One region of the Streptomyces sp. NPDC044044 genome, then DNA from elsewhere that is predicted to be linked to it. Evidence: riboswitches for the same ligand, from Rfam matches in the RefSeq annotation. Region 1 holds a riboswitch; the other holds the start of a gene.
What was found. A riboswitch is a leader RNA that binds a small molecule or an ion and turns the genes downstream of it on or off. The one in region 1 is predicted to bind cyclic di-AMP.
Positions count from the first base shown of each region.

Region 2: linked by a shared signal. The riboswitch ahead of AC07AG_RS42360 (M23 family metallopeptidase) and the one ahead of AC07AG_RS11595 (C40 family peptidase) in region 1 are both predicted to bind cyclic di-AMP.

Region 1 covers NZ_JBWKFG010000003.1:141,053-148,835, forward strand. The annotation lists gene AC07AG_RS11580 (hypothetical protein) at 1-275, opposite strand, end outside; gene AC07AG_RS11585 (C40 family peptidase) at 394-1,437, opposite strand; gene AC07AG_RS11590 (hypothetical protein) at 1,758-2,111, shown strand; gene AC07AG_RS11595 (C40 family peptidase) at 2,204-3,406, opposite strand; cyclic di-AMP (ydaO/yuaA leader) riboswitch at 3,415-3,571, opposite strand; gene AC07AG_RS11600 (ATP-dependent DNA helicase) at 3,815-6,379, shown strand; gene AC07AG_RS11605 (M23 family metallopeptidase) at 6,465-7,783, opposite strand, start outside.
Region 2 covers NZ_JBWKFG010000020.1:1,448-9,230, forward strand. The annotation lists gene AC07AG_RS42335 (amino acid permease) at 1-288, shown strand, start outside; tRNA gene AC07AG_RS42340 (tRNA-Lys) at 410-485, shown strand; gene AC07AG_RS42345 (alginate lyase family protein) at 617-1,828, shown strand; tRNA gene AC07AG_RS42350 (tRNA-Met) at 1,907-1,980, shown strand; gene AC07AG_RS42355 (PP2C family protein-serine/threonine phosphatase) at 2,135-3,358, shown strand; cyclic di-AMP (ydaO/yuaA leader) riboswitch at 3,580-3,726, shown strand; gene AC07AG_RS42360 (M23 family metallopeptidase) at 3,738-4,823, shown strand; gene AC07AG_RS42365 (aldo/keto reductase) at 4,956-5,900, shown strand; gene AC07AG_RS42370 (PrsW family intramembrane metalloprotease) at 5,897-7,252, opposite strand; gene trmB (tRNA (guanosine(46)-N7)-methyltransferase TrmB) at 7,391-7,783, opposite strand, start outside.

The DNA.
Region 1 (7,783 bases):
GCGATGGCCCCGAGGCCGAGGACCGCGCAGAGCGGGCCCATGACGATGGCCGTCGGATCGTGGTCCTCGATCATCTCGAGCGGCACCGTCAGAAGCGCCCAGCCGATGACGCAGCCGAGCCCGAACAGCCAGAGCAGCAGGATCCGGTGCAGCCCCAGGCTCCGCCTGCGCAGTTCATCGAGCGCCATGCCGCGGTCGTGCAGGAGCGCGTTCCGGTCCGGCCAGGTGCGCAGATAGGCAGGCGGCGGGGGCGGCGGCAGCGTACGGCGGGGCATGCCCCTGACAGTACCTGCGGGCCCGCGCGGCTCTTCAACCCGCCCGCGCGGCCCTTCACCGCACCAGTGCGGTCCTCCACTGCACCAGTGCGGTCCTCCACCGCACCCGCGTGACCCATCACGCCACCCGCGCCGCCCCCGCGAAGGGCATCTGGCTGATCGGCGCGAGGCGTACTGGTGCGCTCGGGTTCGGGGCGTGGATCATCTGGCCGTTGCCCACGTAGAGGCCGACGTGGCTGATGCCCTGGTAGAAGAAGACCAGGTCGCCGGGCTGGAGTTGGGAGCGCGGGATCCGCTCGCCCGCGGCGATCTGCGCGTACGTCGTGCGCGGCAGGTCGACCCCCGCCGACCGGTAGGCGGCCTGGGTGAGCCCGGAGCAGTCGAACGCGTCGGGGCCGGTGGCTCCCCACACGTACGGGCTGCCGAGCGCCTTGTGCGCGTACGCGACGGCCGCTGCGGCACGGGAGTTGGGAGCCTTGGCTGTACCGCCCGAGGCGCCGTCGCGGGCCTCCGTGCGGGACGCCCTGTCCTCGCCCGTGAGCTTCGCGCGCTGGTCGCCGGTGAGCTGCGACAGGAGCCGCTTGGCCGTGTCCAGCTTTCCGTTGACCGTCTTCTTGTGCTTCTTCAGCTCCGCCTGGCGCGACTTGAGGTGCGCGAGGGTGTCGTCGGCCTCGGTGTGCAGCTGGTCGATCCCCTGCAGCTGCTTCCGCACGCCGGTGACGGCCGCGGCCTGGCGGCTGTCCGCCCGGTCGGCGAGCGCGGCGCGCTCGAGGTACTGGTCGGGGTCGGAGGAGAGCGCGAGCTGGACGGCCGGGTCGATGCCGCCGCTGCGGTACTGCGCCGCGGCGATCGAACCGAGGCCCTCGCGCGCCGAGTTGAGCTTCTGCGTCTTGCGGGCCGCCTCGTCGCGCAGCTCGCCCAGCGACTTCTCGGCGCTCTCGGCCTTCTCCTTGGCGCCGTTGTACTTCTCGGTGGCGATCTCCGCCTCGCGGTAGAGCGCGTCGACCTTGGACTTCACCTCGGCCGGGCTGAGCCGCGGGTCGGCGTGTCCCGTTCCGTCGAAGGCGGTGGCTGTTGCGGCCCCGGCGAGGGCGATGGTGGCGGCGGTGCGGGCCGTATGGCCACTGAGCGAGCGCTGTTTGGGCTTGCGGTGCGCTGCCACGAAGGGGGCTCCTTAAGGTTCCGGCGGCGGCCCGCACAGGGGGAGCGGACCGCCGCCGGATTCTCGGCGGTGGTGTCCGACTGCCGCCCCTGGTCCGGGCGGCGGTGGGGAGCCGGGCACCTGACGAAGGACGCTAAACCTGGGCGTCACGGGTTGGTGACGGAATGCGTGCAACTGACGGAAGTGTTATGGAAGGTGACCGTATGTGACTGCGTCATTCGTCAGACCGCACGTCCTTCGCGTATGCGTGTGACCGATGCGGCGCTTGTGGCCCACCTGGCTACGGAGTGGTGATAAGGCCCCGGCTAGGCTCCGGAACCATGGACGTTCTCACCCATCTCTTCGTCGGCCTGCACATCATCGGCATCGCCTCCCTCCTGGGCGGCTTCCTCACTCAGATGAAGCAGATGGGCCAGGGCACGGCCCGCTTCAACCCGGCGATGCTGCACGGCGCGCTGACGATGCTCGTCACGGGCGTCATCCTGGTGGGCCTCAACCAGGCGGACGACAACCCGGTCAACAACGTCAAGATCGGCATCAAGATGGCCGTGCTGATCGTGATCCTCGCGCTCGTCTATGTGAAACGGGATGAGGAGAAGGTGGACAAGGGGATGTTCGGCGCCGTCGGGCTGCTGACCGTCGCGAACATCTTCATCGCGGTGCTGTGGACCTGAGCCGACCCGCAGAAGCACGGAAAACGGCCCTCCACGCGCGCGTGGAGGGCCGTTTTCTCGTGTGTGGCGTCTTGCGGCGTCTCGAATGACGGTTACGCGGGCCGCACCACGCTGTGGATCGGCATGTAGTAGATCGACTCGACGCGGACGTTCGCGCCCGGCTTCGGGGCGTGGATCATCTTGCCGTCGCCGATGTAGATCCCTACGTGGCTGATGTCGTCGTAGAAGAAGACCAGGTCACCCGGCTTTGCGTCGGCGGTCTTCACGGTCGTGCCGACCTTCACCTGGTCCCACGTAGTACGCGGCAGGGAGATCCCCGCGGCCTTCCACGCGTCCTGGGTGAGCCCGGAGCAGTCGTAGGAGTCGGGGCCGGTGGCGCCCCACACGTACGGCTTGCCGATCTGCGCCTCCGCGAAGTTGATGACCTTCGCGGCCTTCGTCGCGTAACCGCTGTCCGTGTCGCCGGAGCCGGAGCCGGAGCCGGAACCCGTGCCGGAGCCGGTGCCGGTGCCGGAGTCCGGGGTCTCCTTGTTCTCCTCGCGCTCCTTCGCCGCGGCCTCTTCCGCCGCCTTGCGCTTGGCCTCCGCCTCGGCCTCCTGCTTGCGGGCCAGCTCGGCGGCCTTGCGCTTGGCCTCTTCTTCCTTCTTCTTCTCGATCGCCGCGAGCCGCGCCTTCTCCTCGGCGGTCAGCTCCGAGAGCATCGTGCGCGCCTGGCCCAGCTTCTTCTGGACGGTCTGCTTGCTCGTCCTGAGGTCGTCCCGCGAGTCGCTCAGCGTCTCCAGGCTCTTGGTGGCCTTGGCGCGCTGCTTCGTCGCCGAGGCCTGCTCGGTCTGGTAGTCGTCGACCGCCTTCTTCTGGCGCGCGGTCAGCCGGTCCGACAGGTGATTCTGGTCGAAGTACCCCTGCGGGTCGTCGGCGAGCATCATTGTGGCGGTCTCGGAGACGGCGCCGGTGCGGTACTGGGCGGCGGCGAACGCGCCCAGCTCCTGGCGGGCCTCGTTCAGCTTGTCGGCGCGCTTGGCCACGTCGTCGAGAAGGGTGTCGACCTTCTTGCGCTGCTTGTCGGTGCGCTCCTTGGCCGAGTTGTACTTCTGCGTGGCCACGCCCGCCTGGTGGTAGAGGTCGTCGACCTTTTTCTGGACCTCTTCGAGGCTGGGCTTCTGCGGCGCGGACGGTGCGGCTTGCGCGCTCTGTGACAGGAGGGCCACGGAGGTGAGGGCCGCCGTCGTGATGCCGAGGGCGGGAGTGGCGCGTAGGCCGGCAATGCGGGTCCGCGGCTTGCGGTGCGACGCCAAGGGAGGCGACTCCTTCCGTAGACCGCCTACCGGGTTAGCTGTCGGGTTCGGGCGGATGGTTCCGGAAGGTTGCCCTACAGTCCCGTACTTCGTACGGGACCGATTCACCCCAAGTTCATCGTGGGTCCCCGGCTCCGAGGAGATCGAACTCGGCGGAGGCCACCCGTTCCCGGCGGGGTTCGCCGGTGGGAGTACGAGCGGCCTGCGGAGCACGCTAGCCAACTCGTGTGGTCCGTGTGAAGGTTGATGTTCGATATGCCCGATACATTTTCGTTACTTTACGAAGCTCTTGACGCGGGCACGCCGTGCCATGGCGGAGCGTGACCGTCCGCGCTCGGGGCGTAGGTGCAGTGACGTGGCCGGAACCCGGGGCGGGTTGTCAGTGGGGCCGCCTAGACTCGGGAGGCGATGAGCAGCCTCTTTGATGACAGCTTCCTGGCGGACCTCAAGCCCTCGCGGGCTTCGGAGGAAGAGCACCCGCCGCCGCCCGAGGACAGTGCCCCGGAATCCATTCCGGATGATCTGTTCGACGGGAAGTTCGACGCGCCCGCGCCCCGGGACGCGCACTATCGCGGAGGTGCCCCGCGCCCCGTGCTCGACCCGGCGGCCCTGCTCGACGGACTGAACGAGAACCAGCGCGCGGCCGTCGTGCACGCGGACACCCCGCTGCTCATCGTCGCGGGCGCGGGCTCGGGCAAGACCCGGGTCCTCACGCACCGCATCGCGTATCTCCTGGCCGAGCGGCACGTGCACCCGGGGCAGATCCTGGCGATCACGTTCACGAACAAGGCCGCGGGCGAGATGAAGGAGCGCGTCGAGCAGCTCGTCGGGCCGCGGGCCAACGCGATGTGGGTGTCGACCTTCCACAGCGCGTGCGTGCGGATACTGCGCCGCGAGTCGAAGACGATCGGCTTCACCTCATCCTTCTCGATCTACGACGCCGCCGACTCCAAGCGCCTGATGGCACTGGTCTGCCGCGACCTGGACATCGACCCGAAGAAGTTCCCGCCGAAGTCCTTCAGTGCCAAGATCTCGAACCTGAAGAACGAGCTGATCGACGAGGAGACCTTCGCCGGTCAGGCCGCCGACGGCTTCGAGCGGACCCTCGCCCAGGCGTACGCGATGTACCAGTCGCGCCTGCGCGAGGCGAACGCCCTCGACTTCGACGACCTGATCATGACGACGGTCAACATGTTCCGCGCGTTCCCGGACGTCGCCGAGCACTACCGCCGCCGCTTCCGGCACGTGATGGTCGACGAGTACCAGGACACGAACCACGCCCAGTACGCCCTGGTGCGCGAGCTGGTGGGCCCCTCCGGGGGCGAGGGTGACGACCCCGCCGAGCTGTGCGTCGTGGGTGACGCGGACCAGTCGATCTACGCCTTCCGCGGCGCCACGATCCGCAACATCCTCCAGTTCGAGGAGGACTACCCGAACGCGACGACGATCCTCCTGGAGCAGAACTACCGCTCCACGCAGACGATCCTGACCGCCGCCAACGCCGTCATCGAGCGCAACGAAAGCCGCCGCCCCAAGAACCTGTGGACCAACGCGGGCGCGGGCGCGGGCATCACCGGCTATGTGGCCGACACCGAGCACGACGAGGCGCAGTTCGTCGCCGACGAGATCGACCGGCTCACCGACGCGGGCGACGCGAAGGCGGGCGACGTCGCGATCTTCTACCGGACGAACGCGCAGTCCCGTGTCTTCGAAGAGATCTTCATCCGCGTCGGCCTGCCGTACAAGGTCGTCGGCGGCGTCCGCTTCTACGAGCGCAAGGAGGTCCGGGACGTCCTCGCGTATCTGCGCGTGCTCGCCAACCCCGAGGACTCCGTCCCCCTGCGGCGCATTCTCAACGTACCCAAGAGGGGCATCGGCGACCGCGCGGAGGCGATGATCGACGCGCTCTCGCAGCGCGAGAAGATCTCCTTCCCGCAGGCCCTGAAGCGTGTCGACGAGGCGTACGGAATGGCCGCGCGCTCGGCGAACGCCGTCAAGCGGTTCAACGTGCTGATGGAGGAGCTGCGGACCATCGTCGAGTCCGGCGCGGGCCCCGCCGTCGTCCTGGAGGCCGTGCTCGAACGGACCGGGTATCTCGCCGAGTTGCAGGCCTCGACCGACCCGCAGGACGAGACCCGCATCGAGAACCTCCAGGAACTCGCCGCCGTGGCCCTGGAGTTCGAGCACGACAACGGCGAAGCCGCCCAATCCAGCGAAGCCGCGCAATCCGGTGAAGGCGGCGAAGGACAAGGAGAAGGACAAGGCGAAGGGGACGCGGAAGGAGGCGGGGACGACGCGGGCGCGGGCACAGGCGTGTCGGGCACGCTCTCCAAGTTCCTGGAGCGGGTCGCGCTCGTCGCCGACTCGGACCAGATCCCCGACGAGGAGGACGACGGCTCCGGAGTCATCACGCTGATGACCCTGCACACCGCCAAGGGCCTCGAGTTCCCGGTCGTCTTCCTGACCGGCATGGAGGACGGCGTCTTCCCGCACATGCGCTCACTCGGCCAGGTCAAGGAGCTGGAGGAGGAGCGCCGCCTCGCGTACGTGGGCATCACGCGCGCGCGTGAGCGGCTCTATCTGACGCGGTCCTCGATGCGCAGCGCCTGGGGACAGCCTTCGTACAACCCGCCGTCGCGCTTCCTGGAGGAGATCCCGGAGGCCCACCTGGACTGGAAGCGGAAGGGTTCGGTCGGCGCACCGGCATCCTCCGGGCCCGCGGCCGGAATCGCCTCCTCCTTGTCGTCGTCGCGCTCGCGCACCGGGGGAGCGCAGGGCTTCGCCACGCGCCGTGCCACGGAGAAGCCGGTGGTCGCGCTCGCGATCGGGGACAGGGTCACGCACGACCAGTTCGGCCTCGGGACCGTGGTCGGGGTGAAGGGCACGGGCGCGAACGCGGAGGCGACGGTGGACTTCGGAGAGCCCAAGCCGAAGCGGCTGCTGCTGCGGTACGCGCCGGTGGAGAAGCTGTAACGCCGGGAGCGGCGGCCTGAGTTACGCCAGGTCGCCGCGGGCGGTGCCTTGGACTACGCCGGGTCGCCGCGGGCGGTGCCTTGAACTACGTCGGGTCGAGGCCGTGGCTGCGCAGCCACGGCAGCGGGTCGATCGCCGAGCCGCCGCCGGGGCGCACCTCGAAGTGCAGGTGCGGTCCCGTGGAGTTGCCGGAGTTACCGGAGAAGGCGATGGGGTCGCCCGCCTTGACGGGGCCGCTGGAGACCTTGTGCGTGGAGAGGTGGCAGTACCACGTCTCCGTGCCGTCCTTGGCGGTCACGATCGCCATGTTGCCGTAGGCGCTGTTCCACTTGGTGGAGACGGTGCCGTCGGTGGCGGCGAGCACCTCGGTGCCGTACGACACCGGGAAGTCGATTCCGGAGTGCGCGGACATCCAGTTGATGCCGGCCTGGCCGTAGTACGCGCTCAGGCCGTGCTGCTTGACCGGCAGCGCGAACTTGGGGCGCAGACGCTCCTTGCGCGCGGCTTCCTCGGCGGCCTTCTTCTCGGCGGCGACCTTCTCCGCCTTGAGGTCGATGCGCTCCTGGGTGCGGCTCGCGCGGTCGGCGAAGTCACCGGCGTCCGCGGACAGGTTCGCCAGCTGCGTGTCGAGCTTGTTGTTGGCGGCTGAAGGCTGGACCGACGTGGGGTCCGGGGCCGATGCCGCCTGTGCCTCCTTCTCGTCCCCGCCGCCGAAGTCGCCCACGGAGGCGGCGGCGATACCCGCGACGCCCATCACGCAGGCGGAGGGCACGGCGACGGTGAAGAGTGCGGAGCGCTTGGCGGGGGAGCGGCGGCGGGTCCGTGAGCGGGAGCCGTGCGAGCGGTCCATGACCGGCGGTTCGTCGTCGCCGACGGAGCCGTGGCGGCTCGGCTCGACCGGACCGAGTGAATCGGCGGGAGCCTCGTCGGGGGTGAACTCGTGCTCGGCGGGGGCCGGTTGTGCGTAGGCCTCGGGGGCGTGGGATCCGGAGGCGTAGGACCCGGTGTCGTAAGGCGAATGCTCGTACGGTTCGGGTGCCTCGTACGTGTCGGGCGCCCCGGGCGTGTCCTGGGCCTCGTACGTTCCGTGTGCCCCGTGTGCCCCGTGTGCTCCGTGGGCTTCTTGCGGCTCGGGGGCGCCGTACGCATCGAGCGTCTCCGTGGCCCCGTAGGTCATGTCCTGGCCGCCGGAGTTCCACGCGGTCGCGTCGTACGCGCCGGTGTCGAAGGCCTGGGTCTCCCACTGGCCGGTCTGCTGCGGCTGGTGCTGCTGCTCGTGCTGCGGCTGGTTCCAGGCGGTGGTGTCCCACTGGCCGGTGGCGTCGGGGCCCGGCTGCGCGGGGATGTCGGCGGAGAGGTGCTGATAGCCGCCGGTCGACCACATGCTGGTGTCGTAGCTGCCGG
Region 2 (7,783 bases), on a different contig from region 1:
GAGGAATTCGAGCGCGGGCCCTGGCACTTGGGCCGCTGGTCGCGTCCGATCGGTGTCGTGGCGGTGGCCTGGGTGGGCGTGATCACGGTCCTGTTCATGCTGCCGCAGGTCTCACCGGTCACCTGGGAGACCTTCAACTACGCCCCGATCGCGGTCCTCGCCGTCCTCGGCTTCGCCACGACCTGGTGGCTGGCATCGGCCAGGCACTGGTTCCTCAACCCGGACCACGAGCGCACGGCGGCCCGCGAGGCGGCCCGCAAAGGGGCGCCGGAACCCTCCGATCCCTGACCGTTCCGACGACGGTCCGGGCTCGCACTCGGCCCGCCGCGGGACGCGCGACGGGCCAAGGAGGCGATACCCGATCGGACGCCATGCCCTGTCCGGCTATGCTCGGGGGGTGCGTCCGCACGGACCGTTAGCTCAATTGGCAGAGCAGTGGACTTTTAATCCATTGGTTGTGGGTTCGAGTCCCACACGGTCTACCACTCAGGCCCAGGTCAGGAACGTTCTGACCTGGGCCTGTGGCGTCGGTAGCCCGAACGGCCCCTCCTCGCCTGCGCCCCCGCGGCCCGCGGGCGACGCTGGGCCTGCCAGGTGGCCGATCCGGAGGTACAGCATGGGTTCCGTACGACGGGCTCTCGTGATGGTGCTCGTGCCGCTGCTCGTCGGCGTATCGGCCGGGTGCGGCGGGTCCGGGAGCGGTACCGACAAGGCCACCGAGCGTGCCCGCCCCGCCGAGCTGGCCTTCGAACACCCCGGAGTGCTCGTCAGCAAGGCGCAGCTCGACCGCGTGCGCGCCCACGTCGCGGCGCGCGAGCAGCCCTGGCTCACGGCGTTCGAGCAGATGCGGGACAGCAAGTACGGCGCGGCCGACTACCGGGCCAAGCCGTACGCCGTCGTCGAGTGCCCGCCCGACACCCGCCCCGGACAGGGCTGCGTCGAGGAGCGCGAGGACGCCATCGCCGCGTACACGCAGGCCCTGCTCTGGAACATCACCGGCGACCGCGCGCACGCCAAGAAGGCCGTGCAGATCATGGACGCCTGGTCGCGGGTGATCACCGGGCACACCGAGGCCAACGCGGGCCTCCAGACGGCCTGGGCCGCCTCCTCGTGGGCCCGCGCGGCCGAAGCCGTGCGCTACACCTACGACGGCTGGACCGACGGCGAGCTCCTGCGTTTCGAGCGGATGCTGCGCAACGCCTATCTGCCCCAAGTGCGCGACGGAGCCGCCGACTTCAACGGCAACTGGGACCTCCTGATGGCCGACGCGACCATCAGCATGGCGGTCTTCCTCGACGACCACGAGTCCTTCGAGAAGGCGGTGACGCACTTCAGGACCCGGGTGCCCGCCTACTTCTATCTGAAGTCGGACGGCCCGCTGCCCGTCTCTCCCGCGGGCAGCGACATCAACACCCCGGCGAAGCTCCAGAAGTACTGGTTCGGGCAGAAGACCTTCGCCGACGGGCTCTCCCAGGAGACCTGCCGGAACTTCAAGCACGCCAGCTACTCGCTCGCGGCCACCGCGCACATCGCGGAGACCGCCTGGCATCAGGGCGTCGATCTGTACGGCGAGGTCAAGGACCGGCTGCGGGCCGCCCTTGAGTTCCATTCCAAGTACCAGCTGGGCGCGCAGGCGCCGGACTGGCTGTGCGGCGGCAAGGTGCAGCGCGACATGGGGCCCGACACCGAGGTCGGCCTCAATCACCTGCGGGACCGGCTGAAGCTGGAGCTTCCGCAGACGGAGAGGTTCACGCGCGCGCAGCGGCCCGAGGGGACGGACGACCTGTTCGTGGCCTGGGAGACGCTGACGCACGCCGAGAACGCGTGAGCGGCGGGCTCCGTTCGCCGGTGGTTCTCAACCGGTTCGCTTTCACTCCCCCTGATGGCGTAGAGTTGCATTCAACGGCGCGGGGTGGAGCAGCTCGGTAGCTCGCTGGGCTCATAACCCAGAGGTCGCAGGTTCAAATCCTGTCCCCGCTACTAAAGACCGAAGGCCCGGATCCAGAAATGGATCCGGGCCTTCGGCGTTTTCCCCGTCGTTCCCTCGTTGCTCTCTCGTCGCTCCCTCGTCACTCCGTCGGCCCACACCGGTCGCCCCGCGCCGCCGCTTTGGGAACCCTGGTTGAGCGTGGTCATGGATCTGGTCCTGGCCGCGGGATTCGGCAGGAGAAGACCGGTGGGGCTGCGAGGAGGAAGTGGTGGGGGCGAGGCTCCCGATGTCCGGCATGAGCGGGCGCTCGTGCGGGCCCTTCCGCTGCTGCTCATCGTCGCCGGGGTCGTCTACGACATCGCGACCCCGCCCGCCTTCACCGCCGCGCCCCTCTTCACCGCCGCCCCGCTCATCGCGGCCCCCTTCTACTCGCTGATCAGCACCACCCTCATCGGCGCCGGCTCCTGCGCGGCCGTGCTCGCCCTGCACTTCAAGACCAACACCACCACCGACGTCGAAGCCGTCACCGAACTGATCACGGTGACGACCGTCGCCGTGCTCGCCGTCGTCATCAACCGCGTCCAGCGCCGCAGCGACAAACAGCTCGCCTCCGCCCGCTCCATCGCCGAGGCCGCCCAGCGCGCCGTGCTGCCGCAGCCGGACCCCCGGATCGGCGGTCTCGACGTCGCGGCGCGGTACGAGGCCGCTGAGGCCGACGCGTTCATCGGGGGCGATCTGTACGCCGTGCAGGACACCCCGCACGGCGTGCGCGTCATCGTCGGTGACGTACGGGGCAAGGGGATGGGCGCGGTGGCGGCCGTCGCCGTCGTCATCGGGGCGTTCCGGGAGGCCGCCGAGCAGGAGGCCACGCTGGAGGCGGTGGCCCAGCGGCTGGAGCGTGCTCTTGCGCGCGAGGGCACGCGGCGCGACGGGCTCGACGCCTTCGAGGGGTTCACCACCGCCGTCCTGGCGGAGATCTCGCACGGCGACGGTCTCGTGCGCCTCATCAACCGCGGGCACCCGGGACCGCTGCTCCTGCGCGGCGACGGGCGGCTGTGCGTGCTGTCCGCGACCGAGCCCGCGCTGCCGCTGGGGATGGGCGATCTTGGTGCCTGGCCGGACCGTGCGGACGAGACGGAGTTCCCGCCGGGGGCGATGCTGCTCCTGTACACCGACGGGCTCTCCGAGGCGCGTGACAGCCGGGGCGAGTTCTACGACGCGGCCACCCGGCTCGGGGGCCGCATCTTCCCCGGACCCAACGGCCCGGACGCCCTCCTCGCCACGCTCACCGAAGAGGTGCGCAGGCACACCGGGGGCGGCACGACCGACGACATGGCGCTGCTCGCGGTGCGGCGGCCGTTGGTGACGGGCGATGCGGGGACCGAGGGCGGGGTCGACGCGGAGATCGATGTCACCGGCCGTGACTGAAGAACACCACTCCGCATAACAACTGACGTACTGTCAAGGAAGTGTGAAGCTCCGGTGTGTGAAGAAGTGGCGTCAACTCGCCCCGTTCCGCACCCCCGTGTCCCGTTAAGTACGGGCCAAAGGCGTTAACGATCAGTCGGAACGGCTTGGAATACGGCCCCGCTGTCTATTAACGTTCGATAACGCAGCGCGGTCGTCCCAGCCGTCACTCGAGTCGGCTCCGCGCGCACGCGCCTAATCCCGAAAGGGAGCCGGGGAACCACTAATTGGGGTGAATCGGGCATCTGTGCATCCGTGCCAGGTGTTCGTAGGAGACCTTCCTGCTCCGAACCCGTCAGCTAACCCGGTAGGCGAGAAGGAAGGAAAGGAGTGCGCCCCAGTGGCGTCCAACCGCCCTGCCCCCCAAGGCGCGTACGTACCGAATGACGACGACTTCGGTGGGTACGAAGACAGTTCCTGGGAGGAATGGAATCCCACCGAGGAGTCCATTCGCCCCGTCCGCGGCAGGCACCGCGTCCACAAGCGGGGCGGTGGCGGGCTCGCCCGCAGCTCCACAGTTCTCGGCGTAGGCGTCATCGCCGCAGTCGGCGCGGGCGGCATCGCCACCGCGCAGGGCGGCAAGCCCCCGGTCTCCATCGAGATGCCGGACCTCTCGGCCGTCACGGACTCGCTGCCGGAGGCCAAGTCGCTTCCGGGCGTGGGGTCCTTGATATCCGACGACTCCTCCGACTCCGCCGCCGCGGACGGCGGCGTGATCGTCGCCGCCGCGCCCCTGAGCGCCGCCGGGGTCAGCACCGCCGACGCCGAGCAGGGCACCACGGACGCCGGAGAGGCACTGCGGGCCCGCATCATGGAGCAGGCCGAGAACCAGCAGGACCAGGCGGACGACGCGGTCCAGAAGGCGGCCGAGGAAGCCGCCGTCAAGCAGGCCGCCGAACAGGCCGCCGCCAAGCAGACCGCGGCCGAGAAGAAGATCGCCGCCGAGAAGGCCGCCGCGAAGAAGAAGGCCGAGGCGGAGGCCAAGCGCAAGGCCGAGGCGGAGCGCCTGGCCAAGCTCGCGAAGAGCTACACCCTCCCCGTCGCCTCGTACACGCTCACCGGCACCTTCGGTCAGCCCGGCTCCATGTGGTCCTCCGGCTACCACACCGGCCTGGACTTCGCCGCTCCGACGGGCACGCCCATCAAGGCCATCCACTCCGGCACCATCAAGGAGGCCGGCTGGGCGGGGGCGTACGGCTACCGCACGATCCTCGAACTCGACGACGGCACCGAGCTGTGGTTCTGCCACCAGTCCTCGATGAACGTCAGCGCGGGCCAGAAGGTCACCACCGGCGAGACCATCGGCCGCGTCGGCGCGACCGGCAACGTCACCGGCGCGCACCTCCACCTGGAGGTCCACCCGGGCGGCGACTCCACCGGGGTCGACCCGGCGGCGTGGCTGCGCGGCAAGGGCCAGTCCCTCTGAGGAAGCCCCAGAACCCCGGCGGTCCTGGCGACAACCCCCCGACGCCAGGGCTGCCGGTTCGGCATGCCCGCTCCTCCCCGTGCCCGGGTCGCTCGACGGAATTCCGCGGTCCGCAAGGGCGTTGATCCCCGTATGACTTCTCTCCGCAAGCTTGGCTCGTCCGACCTCGAGGTCTTCCCGCTCGCCCTGGGCGGCAACGTCTTCGGCTGGACGGCCGACGAGGCGCAGTCCTTCACCGTGCTCGACGCCTACACCGCCGCCGGCGGCAACTTCATCGACACCGCCGACGTCTACTCGGCCTGGGTGCCCGGCAACAAGGGCGGGGAGTCCGAGACCGTCATCGGCAACTGGCTCGCCGCGCGCGGCAACCGCTCCGACGTCGTACTCGCCACCAAGGTCGGCGCCCACCCCGACTACAAGGGCCTGTCCGCGAACACCATCAAGTCCGGTGCCGAGGAGTCGCTGCGCCGCCTGCGCACCGACTACATCGACCTCTATTACACGCACTACGACGACCCGTCCGTCCCGGTCGAGGAGATCATCGGCGCGCTCGACGAGCTGGTCACGTCCGGCAAGGTGCGCGCGATCGCCGCCTCGAACGTGAGCGCCGACCGGCTCCAGGAGTTCCTCGACTTCTCCGACCGCGAGGGCCTCGCCCGCTACTCGGCGCTCCAGCCGCACTACAACCTCGTCTCGCGCGACACGTACGAGGGCACCCTTGAACAGGTCGCCTCGCGCTCCGGCCTGGCCGCCGTCCCGTACTACGCGCTCGCCTCCGGCTTCCTGACCGGCAAGTACCGCCCGGGTGCGAAGGTCGACAGCGCGCGGGCCGAGGGCGCGGGCAAGCACCTGGAGACGGAGCGCGGCCCGCGGGTGCTCGCCGCCCTCGACCAGGTCGCCCAGGAGCGCGGCGCCGAGGTCGCGACCGTGGCCCTCGCGTGGCTCGCGGCGCAGCCGACGGTGGCGGCGCCGATCGCCTCCGCCCGTACGGTCGAGCAGCTGCCCGCGCTGCTCGCGGTGGGGGAGTTCGAGCTGACGGACGCCGAGGTGTCGGCGCTGACGAAGGCTTCCGCCTAGAGGCCCTGGCCGTTGTAGGGGTTGTACGCGGGGTAGGGCATCGCCGGTTGTGCGTACGGATATCCGTACGGGGGCTGGTGCTGGTGCTGGTGCGGATAGGACTGTGGATACGCCTGCGGGTACGGCTGCCGGTATCCGTACGGCGGCGGCATCGGGACGAACACCGGTGCCGTCGCGCGTGCCGCGTACGCCAGGGCGGGCCGTGCCGCCTCGCGGCGCTCCCACAGCGCGTGCAGCAACTCCCGCTCCCGTACGACGAAGTCGGCGCCGGCGCGGCCCTTGCGCCCACGGTGGCGAAGGAGCGCGAGAGACGTCGCGTACGTCTCGTACTGGGCGACCGTGCGCGCCGCGGCCTTGCCCTGGGTGTACGAGGCGTAGTCGCGGGCGAGGGTGCGGGCGCGCATCGTGCCGAGGGCGTACGGCTCGGGCGCGGTGAGCCAGCCCGCGAGCGCGTACGCGGGCAGTTCGGCCCGCACGATGCGCAGGCCGCGCTGTCTGATCCAGATCACCAGCCAGGTGAGCAGGCCGAAGGCGGGCAGCATGAAGAGCGCGTACACGGCGAAGAAGCCGTAGTCCCCGAAGGCCGCCGAGCCGTTCCACAGGGCGTGCAGGCCCATCGCCAGGAGGAGTCCGCCGACCGGGAGCAGGACGCGGCGCCAGTTCTGGCGCTCCGCGCTGAGCGCGGCGATACCGAAGCCGATGCCGGTGAGCACGGTGAAGAGCGGGTGCGCGAAGGGCGACATCACGACGCGTACGAAGAAGGTCGCCGCCGTCACGGACGCGAGCCCGGTGCCGCCGTTGATCTGGTCGGTGCCGAAGGCGCTGCCGAGATAGAGGATGTTCTCGGTGAACGCGAAGCCGGTCGCGGTCACTCCGGCGATCACCACGCCGTCGACGATTCCGGTGAACTCGCGTCTGCGGAAGAGGAAGACGAGCAGCACGGCCGCGGCTTTCGCGCTCTCCTCGACGATCGGCGCTATGACCGTCGCGCCGAGGGTGTCCGCGCTGGTGGGGTCGGCCGTGGCGGTGGCTATCCAGCGGGTCGCGAAGCTGTTCGCGACGATCGCTATGAGGGCGGCCGCGCAGGCACCCCAGGAGAAGGCGAAGAGGAGGTTCCGCCAGGGGCCCGGCTGGACCCGTTGCAGCCAGCGGAAGGCGGCCACCAGGAGCGGCACGGGAAGTGTCGCGAGGCCGAGCCCGACCAGGAAGCCTTCGGTGCCGGTCTGTTCCCTGACCAGGGCCAGGATGACCAGGCCGGACAGGGCGAGCAGCGTGACCAGGGCGGCCGCGCGTATCGCCCGCCGCTGCCACCAGCGCGCGTGCCGCAGCCCGGCGGGCCCAGCGGGGGGCATCGGGTGCGGGAGCGGAGAACGGATGGCCACCCGTTGACCCTAACGAGGGACAGGGGTGGGCCGCGACGGTGTCTCGGGCCCCGTGGCCGGTATCTCAGGTCCGGCGGCCGGTTGTCTCAGGTCCCGCGGCCGGTTGGCTCAGGCCTCCTGGCCGGATGTACGGCGGAACAGCAGGTCATGGACCACGTGTCCCTTGTCCAGGCCCTGGCCCTCGAATCGGGTGAGGGGACGGAAGGAGGGCCGGGGCGCGTACCCGCCGTCGTCCTGGGTGTTCTCGAAGCCGGGGTGCGCGCTGAGCACCTCCAGCATCTGCTCCGCGTACGGCTCCCAGTCGGTCGCGCAGTGCAGGACGGCGCCGGGCTTGAGGCGGGGCGCGGCGAGGTCGAGGAAGTCGGGCTGGATGATGCGGCGCTTGTGGTGGCGGGCCTTGGGCCAGGGGTCGGGGAAGTACACGCGGAGGCCGTCGAGGGAGGCGGGCCGGAGCATTTCGCGGAGCAGGATGACGGCGTCGCCGTTCGCTACGCGGATGTT